DNA from 3 places in the Paenarthrobacter sp. TE4293 genome. Region 2 is predicted to be linked to each of the others. Evidence: riboswitches for the same ligand, from Rfam matches in the RefSeq annotation. Region 2 holds a riboswitch; each other region holds the start of a gene.
The links. A riboswitch is a leader RNA that binds a small molecule or an ion and turns the genes downstream of it on or off. The one in region 2 is predicted to bind glycine.
Positions count from the first base shown of each region.

Region 1: linked by a shared signal. The riboswitch ahead of gcvP (aminomethyl-transferring glycine dehydrogenase) and the one ahead of gcvP (aminomethyl-transferring glycine dehydrogenase) in region 2 are both predicted to bind glycine.
Region 3: linked by a shared signal. The riboswitch ahead of cycA (D-serine/D-alanine/glycine transporter) and the one ahead of gcvP (aminomethyl-transferring glycine dehydrogenase) in region 2 are both predicted to bind glycine.

Region 1 is NZ_JBNJRY010000010.1:170,211-175,860, forward strand. Features, by position in the region: gene QF015_RS19195 (PucR family transcriptional regulator) at 1-1,490, shown strand, start outside; glycine riboswitch at 1,565-1,663, shown strand; gene gcvP (aminomethyl-transferring glycine dehydrogenase) at 1,813-4,665, shown strand; gene gcvT (glycine cleavage system aminomethyltransferase GcvT) at 4,677-5,650, shown strand, end outside.
Region 2 is NZ_JBNJRY010000002.1:528,418-534,067, forward strand. Features, by position in the region: gene gcvP (aminomethyl-transferring glycine dehydrogenase) at 1-1,477, opposite strand, end outside; glycine riboswitch at 1,659-1,756, opposite strand; gene QF015_RS05790 (TetR/AcrR family transcriptional regulator) at 1,849-2,388, opposite strand; gene QF015_RS05795 (MFS transporter) at 2,461-4,011, shown strand; gene QF015_RS05800 (sigma-70 family RNA polymerase sigma factor) at 4,096-4,911, opposite strand; gene QF015_RS05805 (hypothetical protein) at 5,123-5,650, shown strand, end outside.
Region 3 is NZ_JBNJRY010000006.1:51,479-57,128, reverse strand. Features, by position in the region: gene QF015_RS13350 (prolyl oligopeptidase family serine peptidase) at 1-1,248, opposite strand, end outside; gene QF015_RS13345 (FAD/NAD(P)-binding protein) at 1,308-3,257, shown strand; glycine riboswitch at 3,332-3,430, shown strand; gene cycA (D-serine/D-alanine/glycine transporter) at 3,582-5,048, shown strand; gene QF015_RS13335 (ExeM/NucH family extracellular endonuclease) at 5,128-5,650, opposite strand, start outside.

The DNA of each region.
Region 1 (5,650 bases), on a different contig from region 2:
TCGCCGAACCGCAGCTGGGCCTGACTCTCCTGGCCGGATCGGCCGGCTTGGATAACCGCATCACCTGGGCCCACACCTCGGACCTGCCCAGGTTGTGGGAGTGGGTCACAGGCGGCGAGCTCATGATGACCAACGGCTTGTCCATTCCCGCCGACGCGGACGGGCAAGTGGCGCTCGCCGAGTCCCTCAGGGACAGCGGCGCCAGTGCCTTGGCGATCGGCGAGAAGATGCACGCGCCGCCACTGACGGAGGAGTTCCTGGCCGCATGCGACGAACTCCCGTTGCCCCTGATCAACATCCCGTACCCGTTGCCGTTCATCGCTATCGCCCGGTCCGTCGCCGAGTCCTCGCTGCTGGAAGAATCCCGCCGGCTGCGGCAAACTGCCCGCGTCTACGATCTCCTCCGCACTGCCGGAGCCTCCGAGGACCACTGGCAGAGCCTGGTCCAGCGGCTTGCCACCGAGCTCGACGCGGACCTTTACGTGGTGGACCGCCGCTGCCTCCATCCCTGGCACCCGGACGGGGACGTCCTCCCGGTGTTCCTTGCCGAGGAGTGGGCTCCGTTGTCCGGGCAGGTGTCCCTCGCCGGGAAGAACTTCCAGTGGCACCGCATCCGAGGCCGGCACGTGCTCACCATGGACATTCCCACCCATGCCAACGCGCTCCTGGTAGTGCTGCCCCACAGCGAACCGCACCCGGACGCCGTCGTACTCCTCCACGCCGCAACCGTGCTGGGACTCCAGCTTTCTCGGATCGTTTTGTCTTTGGAGGGCCGCCACCGGTTGGCCGGTGAGTTCCTGTTACAGGCCATGGACGGACGTCTCGGCGTGGCCGAGATGGAGAGCCGGCTGGCGGGCTTTGAGGTTCCGCCCCAGGAATTACTGCTGGCCTCCATGGCGGCAGGCGCCTACCAAAAAACTGCGGACGACGGCGACAGGCTGGCCAACGTGCACGTCGAACTCTGGCGGCACGGGGTCGCGTCGGCGTCGCTGAAGCGGAACAACAGGCTCCACGTGGCGGTCCCGGCCGACGTGCCTGTCGACATCCTGGTGCACTGCGCTGGAAGGGAAACCTCGATCGGGATCAGCGCGCCGGCAGCTGTGGCGAATATTCAACGAGCGTTGCAGGAATCCCTTTGGGCGCTTGGTTCAGCCCGAGCCACCAACCAGGGGCTAACCCGCTACGAGCAGGGGCCGTCGTGGTTGGGACTCACCAGTTTCGAGGAAGGAACCGCGCTGGTACGGCGCCTTTTAGGCCCGATTTTCGACTATGAGCAGAGCCAGGAAGGCGATCTCATAGTCACCTTGAGGACGTATTTGGACTCGCAGCGTTCCTGGCAAAAGACCGCAACAGCGTTGTTCGCGCACCGGCAAACCATCATCTACCGGATACGGAAAATCGGCGAGCTGACGGGCCTGGACATGGGGGAAACGTCCACCGTCGCCCAGTTGTGGTTCGCTCTGCAGATCCATGAGGCGATGCATCAGTAGCCGCAGCTTGCTTGCGCTTTTTCAAACCAAGCCGCTATGGTGTGAAGCGTGTCACGGAAGTGGCGCAACGCTTTTGATCTGCGGCGGGAGAGTCCTGCCGGTACATCCAGTCAGGCGCCGTAGGAGCAAATCCTCCCCAGGAATCTCTCAGGCCCATGTACCGCCGCGGTTAGGCAACTCTGGAAAGCAGTCCGGGTCACCGGGCTCACCGACGGTGCAAGCAGGCAACCATTCCTGCGGAATCTCTCAGGTCCAATACAGAGCGGGGAGGAACCCCACATCATCGTGGCGCTCAGTGGGCGCCTGAATCATGGAGTTCCTCTTGACTGTTCAATCAACCCCCACCGCCTTCGCGGACCGGCACATTGGCGCCCGCCGCCAAGCCGACGTTGACACCATGCTCAAGGCCATCGGCTACGACTCAGTCGACGGCCTGGTAGATGTCGCCGTCCCCGATTCCATCCGCCAGGACACTGCCCTGAAGTTGCAGGACGCCCTCACCGAGGTGCAGGTCCTCGCCGAGCTCCGCAAGCTCGCGTCCAAGAACAAGACCGCCGTCCAGATGATCGGCCAGGGCTACTACGACACCGTCACGCCCCCGGTGATCCGCCGCAACATCCTGGAAGCTCCCGCTTGGTACACCGCCTACACCCCGTACCAGCCGGAAATTTCCCAAGGCCGCCTCGAAGCACTGCTCAACTTCCAGACGATGGTCCAGGACCTCACGGGACTTCCTGTAGCCAACGCCTCGCTCCTGGATGAAGCCACCGCCGTGGCAGAGGCCGTGCTGCTGATGCGTCGAGCCAACAAGTCCAAGACTGCCAAGGACGGCAAGACCGTCCTGGACGCAGACCTCCTCCCGCAGACCATCGCCATTGTGAAGGGCCGCGCTGAGGCGCTGGGCTTCGAGGTGCAGATCGCTGACCTTTCGGCTGGCCTTCCCGATGGCGACATCAACGGCATCGTCCTGCAGCAGCCCGGCGTTTCCGGCCGCGTCTTCGACCACTCCGGCGTCATCGCTGAGGCCAAGGAACGCGGTGCGTTGGTCACAGTCGCCGCCGACCTTTTGGCGCTCACCCTCATCACGCCCCCGGGCGAGCAGGGTGCCGATATTGCCGTCGGAACTGCGCAGCGCTTCGGCGTCCCGCTGTTCTTCGGTGGCCCGCACGCCGCTTACATGGCCGTCCGCGAAGGTATGGAGCGCACGCTCCCAGGACGCATCGTCGGAGTGTCCAAGGACAACGCGGGTGTCCCGGCTTACCGCCTGGCACTCCAGACGCGCGAGCAGCATATCCGCCGCGAAAAGGCGACGTCCAACATCTGTACGGCGCAGGCGCTGCTCGCCATCGTGGCTTCGATGTACGCCGTCTACCACGGCCCCGAGGGCCTCAAAGCGATCGCCGAAACCGTGCACGGCCACGCCCGCACCCTCGCCACGGCGCTGCAGAAGGCCGGCCGCGAACTCGTCTCCGAGGCCTTCTTCGACACCCTCACCGTCCGAGTCCCGGGCAAGGCCGACAAGGTCATCGCCGCCGCCGAAGCCCGCGGCATCAACCTGCGGTTCATCGACGCCGACACCGTTGGGGTTTCGGTTGATGAAACCACGACGCCGGAGGTCCTCTCCGCGGTTGCCGTCGCCTTCGGTGCCGGTCCGGTTAAGGACGCCTCCGGGTTCGAGCTGCCCTCTGAGGTGGCCCGCACCTCTGACTTCCTGCAGCACCCGGTGTTCAACACCCACCGCTCCGAGACGCAGCTGTTGCGCTATATCCGCAAGCTGTCCGACCGGGACCTCGCGCTGGACCGCACCATGATTCCGCTGGGCTCGTGCACCATGAAGCTCAACGCCACCGCCGAGATGGAAGCAATTTCCTGGCCTGAGTTCGCCTCGATCCACCCGTTCGCTCCGGACCACCAGACTGCTGGTTGGCGTGAACTGATTGAGGACCTGGAAGCGGATCTCACGGAGATCACGGGCTACGACCAGGTCTCCATCCAGCCGAACGCCGGTTCGCAGGGTGAGCTCGCGGGCCTGCTGGCGATCCGTGGATATCACCTGTCCCGTGGTGACGGGCAGCGCACTGTCTGCTTGATCCCGGCGTCGGCGCACGGCACCAACGCAGCTTCGGCAGTCTTGGCCGGGATGAAGGTGGTGGTGGTGGCCACGGCCGCCGACGGCACCATCGACCACGCTGACCTGACCGCCAAAATCGAAGCCAACAAGGACGTCCTGTCCTGCATCATGATCACCTACCCCTCCACCCATGGTGTCTACGACGCTGACGTGCGCGAGGTCTGCGACGCGATCCACGCGGCCGGCGGCCAAGTGTACGTGGACGGTGCGAACCTGAATGCCCTGGTTGGCCTGGCCCAGCCGGGCAAGTTCGGCGGGGACGTGTCCCATCTGAACCTGCACAAGACTTTTTGCATCCCGCACGGCGGCGGCGGACCGGGCGTGGGCCCGGTTGCTGCCAAGGCACACCTCGCACCGTTCATGCCCGGTGACGCGAACAAGGCTGCGCACGAACCTGGTCATGGTGTCGCGATTTCCGCCTCACGTTACGGCTCTGCCGGTGTGCTGCCGATCTCGTGGGCGTACGTGAAGCTCATGGGCGGGCAGGGCTTGACCGAAGCCACCAAGTCGGCGCTGCTGGCAGCCAACTATGTTGCCTCCCGCCTGGATGAGCACTTCCCCGTCCTGTACACGGGCGAAGGCGGCCTGGTGGCGCACGAGTGCATCCTGGACCTCCGCGAACTGACAGCCCGCACGGGTGTGACGGCCGAGGACGTGGCCAAGCGCCTTATCGACTTCGGCTTCCACGCTCCCACCCTGGCGTTCCCGGTTGCGGGCACGCTCATGGTGGAGCCCACCGAGTCCGAGGACCTGGCCGAGATCGACCGTTTCATCGAAGCCATGATCACTATCCGTGCCGAGATCGAGCAGGTGGCCAGCGGTGATTTCACTGTTGAGAAGTCGCCGCTGCGCAACGCGCCGCATACGGCTGCCGCCGTCGTGAATTCCGACTGGGACCGCGACTACCCGCGTGAGCAGGCCGCGTTCCCGGTCCACCACCTGAAGCAGGACAAGTACTTCCCGCCGGTCGGCCGCATCGACGGTGCAGCCGGCGACCGCAACCTGGTCTGCTCCTGCCCGCCCCTTACGGACTTCGAAAACTGAGGACGCCTGACATGTCTGAGAACTACACCGCTCTCTACGAGCAGCACAAAAAGGCCGGCGCTTCCTTCACGGATTTCGGTGGGTGGCAGATGCCGCTCAAGTACGAATCCGAACTCGCCGAGCACCACGCCGTCCGCAAGTCCGCCGGCCTGTTCGACCTCTCCCACATGGGTGAAGTCTGGGTTACCGGTCCCGACGCCGCAGCATTCCTGGACTACGCCCTGGTAGGCAAGCTGTCCGCGATCGCTGTGGGCAAAGCGAAGTACTCGCTGATCTGCAACTCCGACGGCGGCATCATCGACGACCTCATCACCTATCGCCGCCCCTCGCCCGAAGAAGGCGTGGACAAGTACCTGGTGGTCCCCAATGCGGGGAACGCCAAAGTGGTGGCTGCAGCGTTGCTGAAGCGCGCGGCCGGGTTCGACGTCGTGGTGGAGGACGTTTCGGCCGAGACCTCGCTCATTGCCGTACAAGGACCGAACGCCGAGGCCATCCTCCTGGCGCTGGTTCCCGCCGAACAGCACGCGCTGGTCACGGAATTGAAGTATTACGCGGCGGTGGAGGTCGGGATTGCGTTCGACGGCGGCACCCAGGACCTGCTGCTGGCCCGCACCGGCTACACGGGCGAAGACGGCTTCGAGATCTACGTGGAGAACGTCGACGCCGCCGGCCTCTGGGAAGCATTGCTCGACGCCGGCCAGGGCCACGGACTCATCCCCGCCGGTCTCGCTGCCCGCGATTCGCTGCGCCTGGAAGCCGGGATGCCCCTCTACGGCAATGAACTCTCCGTCCACACCAATCCCTATACCGCAGGACTGGGCCCGGTGGTTTCCCTGGCCAAGGAAAGCGACTTCGTGGGCCGGGCAGCACTCGAGGCGATCAAGGCTGCAGGTGTCGGATCCACGCTCGGCCAGAAGCTCGTGGGGCTTAAGGGCGCCGGCCGTCGTGCCGCCCGGGGCCATTATTCGGTCCTCAAGGATGGTTC
Region 2 (5,650 bases):
CCAGCGCGAGGTCCCGGTCAGAGAGCTTGCGGATGTAGCGAAGGAGCTGGGTTTCTGAGCGGTGGGTGTTGAACACAGGGTGCTGCATGAAGTCGCTGGTGCGCTCAACGGAACCATCGAGCGCGAAGCCTTCAGCGGCATCGGCGACCGAAGCGCCAAAGACATCGAGGACGCTGCCGACAATCTCGGAAGTGGTGGTCTCATCAACAGAAATTCCAACCGTGTCAGCGTCAACGCCACGCAGGTTGATGCCCTTGGCCTCGGCTGCGGCGACGATCCCGCCTGCCTTGCCGGGGACGCGGACGGTGATGGTGTCGAAGAAGGAACCGTGAAGGACCTCGACGCCGGCAGCCTTCAGTGACGCTGCAAGGACGCGTGCGTGGCCGTGGGCGGTTTCGGCGATCGCCTTCAGGCCCTCGGGGCCGTGGTAGACGGCGTACATCGAGGCAACGATCGCGAGGAGCGCCTGCGCGGTGCAGATGTTGGACGTGGCCTTCTCGCGGCGGATGTGCTGCTCGCGGGTCTGCAGCGCCAAGCGGTAGGCGGGGACACCGGCGTCGTCCTTGGAAACGCCCACCAGACGGCCGGGCATGGAACGCTCCAGACCCTTCTGGACGGCCATGTAGGCGGCGTGCGGGCCGCCGAAGAACAGCGGAACGCCCAGGCGCTGCGCGGAACCGACGGCAATGTCGGCACCCTGCTCGCCCGGAGGGGTGATGAGCGTCAGGGAAAGAAGGTCGGCGGCGACCGTGACCAGCGCGCCGCGCTCCTTGGCCTCCGCGATCACGGCGGAGTGGTCGAACACGCGACCCGAAACGCCGGGCTGCTGGAGGACGACGCCGTTGATGGCACCTTCCGGGAGGCCGGTGGAGAGGTCGGCGACCTCAACCTCGAAGCCGAGCGCCTCGGCGCGGCCCTTGACGATGGCGATGGTCTGCGGGAGGCAGTCGGCGTCGAGGACGGTTTTGCCATCCTGGACGGCCTTGTTCTTATTGGCGCGGCGCATCATCAGGACGGCCTCTGCTACTGCGGTTGCTTCGTCCAGCAGTGAGGCGTTGGCGATCGGCAGGCCGACCAGGTCCTGGACCATGGTCTGGAAGTTCAGGAGTGCTTCGAGGCGGCCCTGGGAAATTTCCGGCTGGTAGGGGGTGTAGGCGGTGTACCACGCCGGGGACTCAAGGATGTTGCGGCGGATCACCGGCGGCGTCACGGTATCGAAGTAGCCCTGGCCGATCATCTGGACGGCGGTCTTGTTCTTGGACGCGAGCTTGCGCAGCTCAGCAAGGACCTCAACTTCGCTCAATGCGTTCTGCAGGGTGAGGGCGACGTCCTGGCGGATGTCGTTCGGAACGGCGGTGTCGACCAACGAATCGACAGTGTCGTAGCCGACGGACTTGAGCATGGTCTCGATGTCGGCCTGGCGGCGGGCGCCGATATGCCGATCGACGAAGGTGGTGGAGGCAGAACTAACCGTCACGAAGGAACTCCATTACTTGGGCGGCGTTTGGGTACGCCACAGCGGCTGGGTTCCTCCCCGCTCTGTATTGGACCTGAGAGTTTCCGCGCGTTGCGTGAGCAATCATCGCTTGCACCGTCGGTGAGCACAGCACTCTTTCACCCTTGGGGTGGGCTGAGCGCCTGCTGCTTTCCAGAGTTGCCTCGCCGCGGCGGTGCGTGGGCCTGAGAGATTCCTGGGGAGGGTTTGCTCCTACGGCGCCTGCATCACGTGCTTGCAGGACTCTCCCGCCGCAGATCAAAGGCATTTTCAGTTATGTATGACCCCGTTCAGGGCAGGCCACAAAGGTTAATTGTCCTACGTGTCGGGCACCGCCGCAAATGGGTGACCTGCTACTTCCGCAGCCGCTCGAGGACTCCCAGCAGGATTTCGACGTCGGCTTCCCGTCCTGCGTTGCCGTCGTCCTGGCCACCTTCGAACATTGCGTTGAAATAGAGGCCATCACCCATGTAGCTGACTGCCTTGGCCACCTCCGGACCGACGTCTTCGGCCAGGACATCCAGCCACCGCTGTTGAATGGCGGCAAACCTGCGGCGCGTTTCTTCGTGGGCTACTTCGGCCAGCCTGGTGGCAGCTACAAAAGCCCGGTCCATGGGTGTGCCCGCCCAGAGCGAGGAGCGGATGAAATAGGCAGCGGAGCCATCGGGCGCAGCCTTCATCAATTCCGTGTCCTCGTCGGCCAACAGGTCCAGCCGCTCCAGAAGGGCCGTAATCAGGGCCTCTTTGTTGGGGAAATGGTAGAGCAGCCCACCTTTGGATACCCCGGCGCGCTTGGCAACGGCGTCGAGCGTGGCAGCACGCTCCCCCACCTCAATCAGGAGGGCTTCGAAGGCATCCAGGACAGCGTCCCGGGCTACTGGTTTTCGTGGCATGTGTCCATCATTCCCTAAAGGCTCGCTGGGTTGTATTTGAAACTATACCGTCTGGACGGTACAGTAAGAGTCATGTTCTCGCCGTCCTCAACCCAAGCACCCCGTTCCGCTCGTCCCACGATGGGCCCGGCAGCACCGTGGCGCGATTGGACGGCACTGGCACTCCTGATGTTCCCGGTGCTGCTGGTGGCCGTCGACAACACCGCGCTCACCTTCGCCCTGCCTGAGATCGCCCGCTCCCTTGACGTGGGCGGCGTCCAATTGCTCTGGATTGTTGATGCCTACCCGCTGGTCCTCGCGGCGCTGCTCGTTTCCATGGGCAATTTGGGCGACAGGATCGGACGACGGCGGCTATTGCTGATCGGCAGCACCGGCTTCGCGGCGGTTTCGGCTGCTACGGCGTTCGCGCCTTCCGCTGAATGGCTCATTGCCGGACGCGCGGGCCTTGGCGTCTTCGGCGCCATGCTGATGCCCTCCACCCTCTCCCTGATCCGGAACATCTTCACGGATCCCAACCGCCGCCGCCTGGCGATCGCCGTCTGGGCTGCCGGTTTCTCCGGTGGTGCAGCGCTCGGCCCGATTTTCGGCGGCTGGCTGGTGGAGCACTTCTGGTGGGGTGCCGTGTTCCTGGTGGCAGCCTTCCTGCTCCTGCCGCTGTTGGCGTTCGGCCGGGTGCTGATTCCGGAGTCCAAGGATGCCAATCCTGGCCGGGTGGACGTGCCCAGCATTCTCCTGTCCGTGGTCACCATGGCACCGTTCGTTTACGGCATCAAGGAATTCGCGGTGCATGGTTTCGGCGCTTCCGCGGCTGCGTTCATGGGCTTCGGCTTGGTGATGGGCATTCTGTTCGTGCGTCGTCAGCAGCGCATCGACAACCCCATGCTTGACGTTGCCCTGTTCAAGAACAAGGTGTTCAGCACGGCAATCGTGGCGAACGTCTTGTCCCTGTTCTCCATGACGGGCTTCATCTACTTCTTCGCCCAGCACTTGCAGCTTGTTGAAGGGCAGTCCCCCATGGAGGCAGGCATCGCCATGATTCCGGCCCTCCTGGCAACGATCATCGCAGGACTGCTGGTGGTTCCGCTGGTCAAGCGTGTCCGGCCCGGGTTCGTTGTGGCCGCCGGCCTGACGCTCAGCGGTGTGGGCTATTTGATCGTGGTGGTTGGTGACCATGGCAGCGGACCGGTGTTCCTGTTGTCGGCCCTGACCGTTCTGGCGGTCGGCGTGGGTGCCGCGGAGACCATTTCCAATGACCTGATCCTGGCCTCGGTTCCCGCCGACAAGTCCGGTGCCGCCTCGGCCATCTCCGAGACCGGTTACGAACTGGGATCACTCCTGGGTACGGCGGTGCTTGGCTCGATCCTCACGGCTTCCTACCAGCACAACCTGGTCATCCCGGACGGCATCTCGGAGCAGGCCGCCGGGAATTCCGCCGAGACTCTCGCTGGTGCCGTTGACGCGGCGTCCGCACTCCCGGCCCCGTTGTCGGAGGCGCTGACACATGCCGCCAGGACAGCTTTCGAGTCCGGCGTCCACATCACTGCGGCGATTGGGCTGGTACTGATGGCTGGCGCGGCAGTGCTCGCCGCCGTCGTACTCCGGCGTGTGCCGAAGGCGCAGTAAAGGACACGGCGCCGAAGGCGCAGTGAAGGCGACAGAAGCCCGGGTTGCTCCAGCGACCCGGGCTTCTTACTGCCGGATGGGGGGCTAAACCGCGCTGTTGAGAGTGGACCCCAGGCCCAGGCCGCGGGTGATACCGCCGGTGGTTGCGGTGGCCAGGGCTGACAAGTAGTCGTTGCGGCGCCTGGCGGTGATGCGTGATTCCGGTTCGAAGGCCTGCCCCGGGCTGTCCGCGTAATGGGCGGCCAGGCCGTCGCGCATGAGCCGGATGCCCTCGGCCCGCTGCTGCGATACAGCGGCGTGCGTTGAGCCCAGTTCCTCGGCCAGCTCTTTGACCGAACGCCCCGCCAGGTAGATCTCCTGGATCACGAAGCGCATCTTCTCCGGCAAAGCCTCCACGGCGGCCCGAAGGTACTTGATGCGTTCATCGGCCAGGACGGAGTGCTCCGGAGATTCGGCGGGTGAGGCCACCGTGTCCGCGACGACTTCGTCGAGGGAGGTGAGGGTTCGCGAAGCATCAACCAACGCGGCTTCAACGTGGCTGCGTTCCACGCCCAGCGCCGACGCCATCTCGGCGACAGTGGGGGTTCGACCCAGCACGCCCGTCAGGGTCTCCTGGACGACCGTGGTTTCCTTGATCCGTTTGCGGGCTGAGCGGGTGGCCCAGTCGCCGGCGCGCATCTCGTCCGCGAACGCACCCACAATCCGGCGGCGCGCATACGCTCCGAAAGGAACGCCGAGGTCCGGATCGAACGAATCGGCTGACGTGATGAGCGCCAAGGATCCAACAGAAGCAAAATCATCGCGCGACAAATGAGTGGCGCGCGCGCACAGGTCAGAGACCAAATAACCAACGAGCGGAAGGTGCTGCAACACCAGCTCGTTGCGCTGTTCGCGATTCAAAGGTGAGTCCCCCCATGAGACCGGATTTATTGAGTTGCAAGAACCTGGCATGCTGGGTCCCGGGGGCCGCAAAGAAAGCTGACACAGCGACGTTGAGGGAGTTCATTCAGGTACGTGTTCAGTGAACATATCACCTGAAAACGACTCTGCGTGTACGCTCAACACAAGTAATGACAAACCCTGCCAAATCGTGATTTTGGCGGGCCATAAAATGAAGTGGGGAACCGTGGGGGCGGACGAGCTATCGGCAACGCTGTGGCGCGAGCGCAGGCAAATTGATTTCCTGCTGTTCCTTCTCGAAACGCAGCTCCTGCATCTCAAGGCAGGGAATTGGCACCGGCTGAACTTCACTGCCTCCGAGCTTGAGAAAGTCCTCGAAAATCTCCGGTTCGAATCACTGGCACGCGGCGTTGAAGCGTCAGCTTTGGCCGCGGAATGGAAGGCGCCGGATCATTTCTCGCTTCCTGCCCTCATTTCGATAGCACCGCCGGGAATCTGGCCTGAGCTCCTTGAGGATCACCGCGGCGGCATGGTTGCCCTGCTGACTGCTATTGACGACGCCGTTGCGGCCAACCTGGCGCTGTTGGCGGGTTCCACGGACCCCGAACCTGGTCCCTCGCTCTCGCGGTCGGATGGTCCTGGTCTTTCAGGTGACCCGGACGATCTGGCGCATCTGACCCGGGATGCCAATATTCAACGTGCCGCAGCAGCGACACGGGGCGCCTCGCTGCCGACGTTG
Region 3 (5,650 bases), on a different contig from region 2:
GAAGTCGTTGCCGGCAGGGCCCAGGTCTTCGTCATCCACGGCATAGGCGTTGACATCGTGCAGCGGAGGGCACGCATCCAGGAGGGTGGATCCCCAGCTGCCGTCCGGATCGGGACGCGAAGGTTCCAGCACCCGGATCTCCGAGGAGACATCACGCAGGAGGTTCAGCAGCAGGTAGTCCTTGGTCCAGCTCCAGGACTGCAGTGACGTTTGTGCATCCGGAGTAAACAGGACCAGCAGGGAACGTGACCCCGCAAGGTACGAGTCGAAGTCGGCAGCCACCAGGCACCCGGCTGGGTACACGACACCCGCAACGTCCCAGTCCTTCTGCGGACGGAACAGCAACCAGTCGCGGTGTGCGCTGATGTTGACGTCGGTGGGAACCTCGATTGTCACCCACGAGTCGTCGCGCAGAAGCCAGGTACTCCGGTTGTAGAAGTCGATGTAGTCCACGGCGAAGGTCCGCTCGTAGCCCGGGGTCGAGTCATGGGCCACCATGGCCAGCATGTGGTCCTCGGGAATGTCGAAGATGCGCTCGGCTTCGGCCAGTGATTGGCCGCGGCGCAGCCTCACGCCGGTCCGCGCATAGGAGGAGGTCGTGGCAGGCAGTCCGTCGGCTGTGCTGGACACCAGGAGCGTGTCAGCATCGAGCCAGCTCACATTTCCCTTGGCGGTGGGGAGGTCGAAACCGCCCTCCACAAAGGTGCGTGATTCGACGTCGAACTCGCGGTGGCGGTCGGCGTCACCTCCGTCGGGGGAGAGCGAGACCATGGCCAGACGGTACTCGTCGCCGTCGGCGGGCCGGAGGAAACCTGCGCCGTGGAAGACCCACTCCACGCCTTCCGCAGCGGCAAGGGCGTCGACGTCCAGCAGGACATCCCATTCCGGCTCCTCTGTGAGATAGCTTTCCCAGGTGGTGCGTCGCCAGAGGCCTTTGGGGTGTTCCTGGTCTTTCCAGAAGTTGTAGTAGTAGTCGCCGCGTTTGGAGACCATCGCGATCCGGTCTGTCGAGTCGAGGACTTCCAAAATGCCGGCTTCCACCGCGGCGTACTCGGCGTCCTCCAGCAGATCTTCGGTGCGGGCGTTTTGTTCCCGGACCCACGCCAGCTGTTCATCGCCGTGGATGTCTTCAAGCCAGACGTTTTCGTCCGTGGGCTCAGGCGCCAGGTCCGCGGCGTGGCGTGGCCCACGGGGTGTCGCGGTGCCATTCTCGGGACGTGGCGTCTGATCAGCTTCTGTGGTGGTCATCGCCCCATCCAAGCAACAGAGTTCGACGGGAAGCAAGTCACAGGAAGTTAGGCTTGAGCGTGGCTAAATCGCAAACCAACCGTGTTGCCCTGATCGGGGCCGGCCCTCGGGGCACCAGCGTCCTTGAGCGGTTGCTTGCGAATTGGGCTGCCGACGGCCACCGCGGGACCACCCTGCACATCGACGTGGTGGATCCTTTCCCGGCTGGGTCCGGCCATGTGTGGCAGCCGGAGCAGTCACGCCTGTACCTGATGAACACCCAGTCGTTCTATCCGACGCTCATCCCCGAGGACCCCCGGCTGGCCCCGCCGCTGGCAGGTGGTTCCTTCGACCAATGGCGGGAGGCCCGCCGTCGTGATGGCGTGGGACTGAACGACGCCGAAAAGGCCGAGCTGGCCACCCTGGAGTCGAACAACTTCCCCAGCCGGGCGCTGTACGGCCGGTACTTGCGGCAGACCCTGGAAGGGTTGCTGGAACGGCTGCCCGACGGCGTCGAGGTCATGTTCCACGAGACGTCCGCCGTGGCGGCACGCCCGCTGGGGGACGGAACGGGGGACGGGTTCGACGTCGAACTCGCCAACGGTGCGACCCTCACCGTCGGCTCCGTGGTTCTCGCGCTGGGGCACATTGAGTCGCGACTGAATCCAGAGCAGCGCTCATTCAAGCGCGCCGCCGAGGAGCAGGGCCTGCTGTATTTCCCGCCCGCCCCGCCGGCCGACGTGGACTGGCAATCGGTGCCGGACAACGAGCCTGTGCTGGTCCGCGGCATGGGACTGAACTTCTTTGATGTCATGGGCCAGTTGACGGAGGGCCGTGGCGGCAAGTTCGTCGATGCGGGGGCGCCGGGAGCCGGCGTATTGGAGTACAGCGCATCGGGGCGGGAGCCGAAAATCATTGCCGCTTCCCGCCGGGGTACGCCGTACCGGGCCAAGGCCGGCCTTGATGGCTACTATCCGGCCAGTATCACCATGCGCTACCTGACCGAAGACGCCGTGGACCGGTTCCGGGCAGCGGGAATCCAGCCGGGCTTTGACCATGATCTGTGGCCACTGCTGCACCGCGACGCCTTGTGGGCTTACTACTCAACGCTGGCCCGGTCCCAACCCACGGCCATCAAGGATCCTGCGCAGTTCCTTGCCGATCTTGAGGACGCCCTTCAACCGCACGCGCACACTACGACGCATTGGGAAAGCAGCGTAGGTGACCTCGTCGAAAAGCACGTTGTCTCCTCCCGCCGGCTGAACCTCCGCGGACTTGCTGCGCCGCTCGCGGGACGCACCTTTGCCTCCCGGCGTGAGCTGGATGCGGCCATCACAGCCTATCTGGATGACGACGCACGACGATCCGCCTTGGGTGAAGCGGACCCTGTCAAGATGGCTATCGGTGCCCTCCATACCGGCAGGGCCATCCTCAAATCGGTGGTGGCAGACGGCGGCATCACGGATGAATCATGGCTCGCCGGGTTGCGCGGCTGGTTCGAATCCTTCGTCGAAGGGCTTGCCAGCGGTGCGCCTGCCCTGCGCTCGGAACAGTTGGCCGCTTTGGCGCGTGCCGGCGTCGTAAGTTTTGTCGGGCCGGACCCGAAGTTCAGCGTAGACAGGGCCGCAAAAGTGTTTCGGGCGGTTTCGCCATGGGTTCACGATGAGCCGGTTGAAGCGCCGACCCTTATCGAGGCGATGTCGCCCGCCAACAGGGTGGGCATGAACGTCTCGCCGCTGTTGGAGCAGTTGATGGCCGATGGCTTAGTGCGGACCAAGATCATGATGGGTGGTGAGGGCGCACCCGTGCAGACCACAGGCTTGGACGTGGAGCCGCATCCTTACCGGCCCTTGGCGGCGAACGGATCCGTCACGGAAAACCTCTACGTTTTGGGCTTGCAATTGTCTGCGTCGCAGTGGGGCACTGCGATTGCCGCTGAAGCCCGGCCGCGGACCGGACAGGCCTACGCCAGTGGACAGCGGACTCTGCGGGACGCCGACGAGATTGCCCGTAGCATTCTGGCCCGCTAACCACCCACGGTTGCGGTGCAGCCCGGCCTTCGCTACTGTGTGAGCTGCATCACCCAGCTGGTGGTGCGCGCTTTTGATCCGCGGCGGGAGAGCCCTGCCGGTACATCACCCCAGGCGCCGTAGGAGCAAACCCTCCCCAGGAATCTCTCAGGCCCATGTACCGCCGCGGCGAGGCAACTCTGGAAAGCAGCCCGGGCAACCGGGCTCACCGAAGGTGCAAGCCTTCCTGCCCTGCAGGAAGGCGGAAACTCTCAGGTCCACCTACAGAGCGGGGAGGAACCCGAATCTTGTGGCACCCTGTGCCGCCTGAACGATGGAGTTCCAATGACGATTCAGCCTTCCACCGGTACCGATTCACCCCATCTCGAGCGCCAGCTCAGCAATCGCCATATCCAGCTCATCGCCATCGGCGGAGCGATTGGTACGGGCCTTTTCATGGGCTCCGGCAAGACGATCTCCGCTGCCGGACCGTCCGTCATTTTCGTGTACATGATCATCGGCTTCATGCTGTTCTTCGTCATGCGTGCCATGGGCGAACTGCTGCTGAGCAACCTGAACTACAAATCCTTCAGCGATTTCGCCGCGGACCTGCTGGGACCCTGGGCAGGGTTCTTCACCGGCTGGACGTACTGGTTCTGCTGGGTGATCACCGGGATCGCGGACGTCATCGCGATCGCCGGGTATTCCCAGGAACTGTGGCCGTCCTTGCCGCTCTGGGTACCCGGGCTGATCACCATCGGCATCCTCCTGCTCCTGAACCTGGCCACGGTAAAAGCCTTCGGCGAGACTGAGTTCTGGTTCGCCCTCATCAAGATCGTCGCCATCGCCGCACTGATCATTGTTGGCTTGTTCATGATCTTCAGCGGCTTCCAGTCCGATGCCGGACCGGCCACCTTTACCAACCTGTGGAGCCACGGCGGATTCTTCCCCAACGAATTCATGGGCTTCGTGGCCGGCTTCCAGATCGCCGTCTTCGCCTTCGTGGGCATCGAACTGGTCGGTACCACGGCCGCTGAAGCCAAGGACCCGGAGAAGAACCTGCCCAAGGCCATCAACTCCATTCCCATCCGCGTCCTGCTCTTCTATGTAGGCGCCCTGATCATCCTCATGTCAGTTACCCCGTGGACCCAATTCGCTGCCGAGCACAGTCCGTTCATCGCGATGTTCTCGCTCGCCGGTCTCGGCGCCGCTGCCACAATCGTGAACCTCGTGGTCCTGACATCCGCCATGTCGTCGGCGAACTCAGGCATCTACTCCACGTCCCGCATGGTGTTCGGACTGGCGCAGGAAGGCGACGCTCCCAAGGTGTTCGGCGCACTCTCCGGACGCAAAGTACCCCGCAACGCACTGTTCCTGTCCTGCGTCCTGCTGCTGTCCGGCGTCGTCCTCATGTACGCGGGCTCGGACATCGGCAAGGCGTTCGACATGGTCACCACGGTCTCCGCAGTGTGCTTCGTCTTCGTGTGGTCCATCATCCTGGCCAGCTACCTGGCCTTCCGGAAGCGCCGCCCGCACCTGCACGATTCCTCAGCCTTCAAGATGCCCGGCGGCGTGGTGATGGTGTGGGTGGTCTTCGCCTTCTTTGCCTTCGTCCTCTGGGCGCTGACCACGCAGCCGGACACCCTCGCCGCGCTGCTGGCCACACCAGTGTGGTTCGTGATCCTCGGCGCCGCCTGGTTCATCCTGCGTCGTCGTCCTGCCCACCTTGCCCGGTACGAGCTCTTCAAGGCAGAGCTCCAGCGCGACGCAGACAGGGTCCAGGAACAGGAGCCGGAACCAGCTACCAAGTAACCGCGCCGGAAACACAAGGCAGGGCCCCTCACGAAGAAGATCGTAAGGGGCCCTGCCTTGTGTTTCACTCAGGGGACGGTCAGCCCCTCAAGCACCTCTGGTACTCCAGCCACGCAAACGCGTACCGGAGCCAGCCCACAATGTCGTACCACTTGGACGGCTTGGTGGGTGCGATGCACTGCGGCGGGTTCGTTCCGCTCCCGGCTACCTTCACCAACGCCTTCACCACGGTTCCGCTTTCGACGGCGGTCAGCACCACAGTGCCGGTGCCTGCGGCTGCGGCCGCGGGAACCTTGAGGTCCACCGTGGCTGCGCCCGCTGTGACCGGAACGGATCCAAGTGCCACTGCTGCACCCTTGCTGTCAACGAAGACGGCGTTGAGCGTAGCGTTCGCGGGACTGCCGATGGACGTCAGGTTCAGCTTGGAAACGGCCAGGGCGATGGGTTCACCGGCCTTGACCTCGGCGGCCGTGGAGTTCACCACGGCAACAGAGCGGCGCGCGAAGTCCGGTGACACTGGCTTGTGCTCCTGGAGGTACTTGATCCAGGCGTCGCGGTCCACCAGCCCGGTGTCCTTCGTATTGCTGCCTTCCTTGAAGACC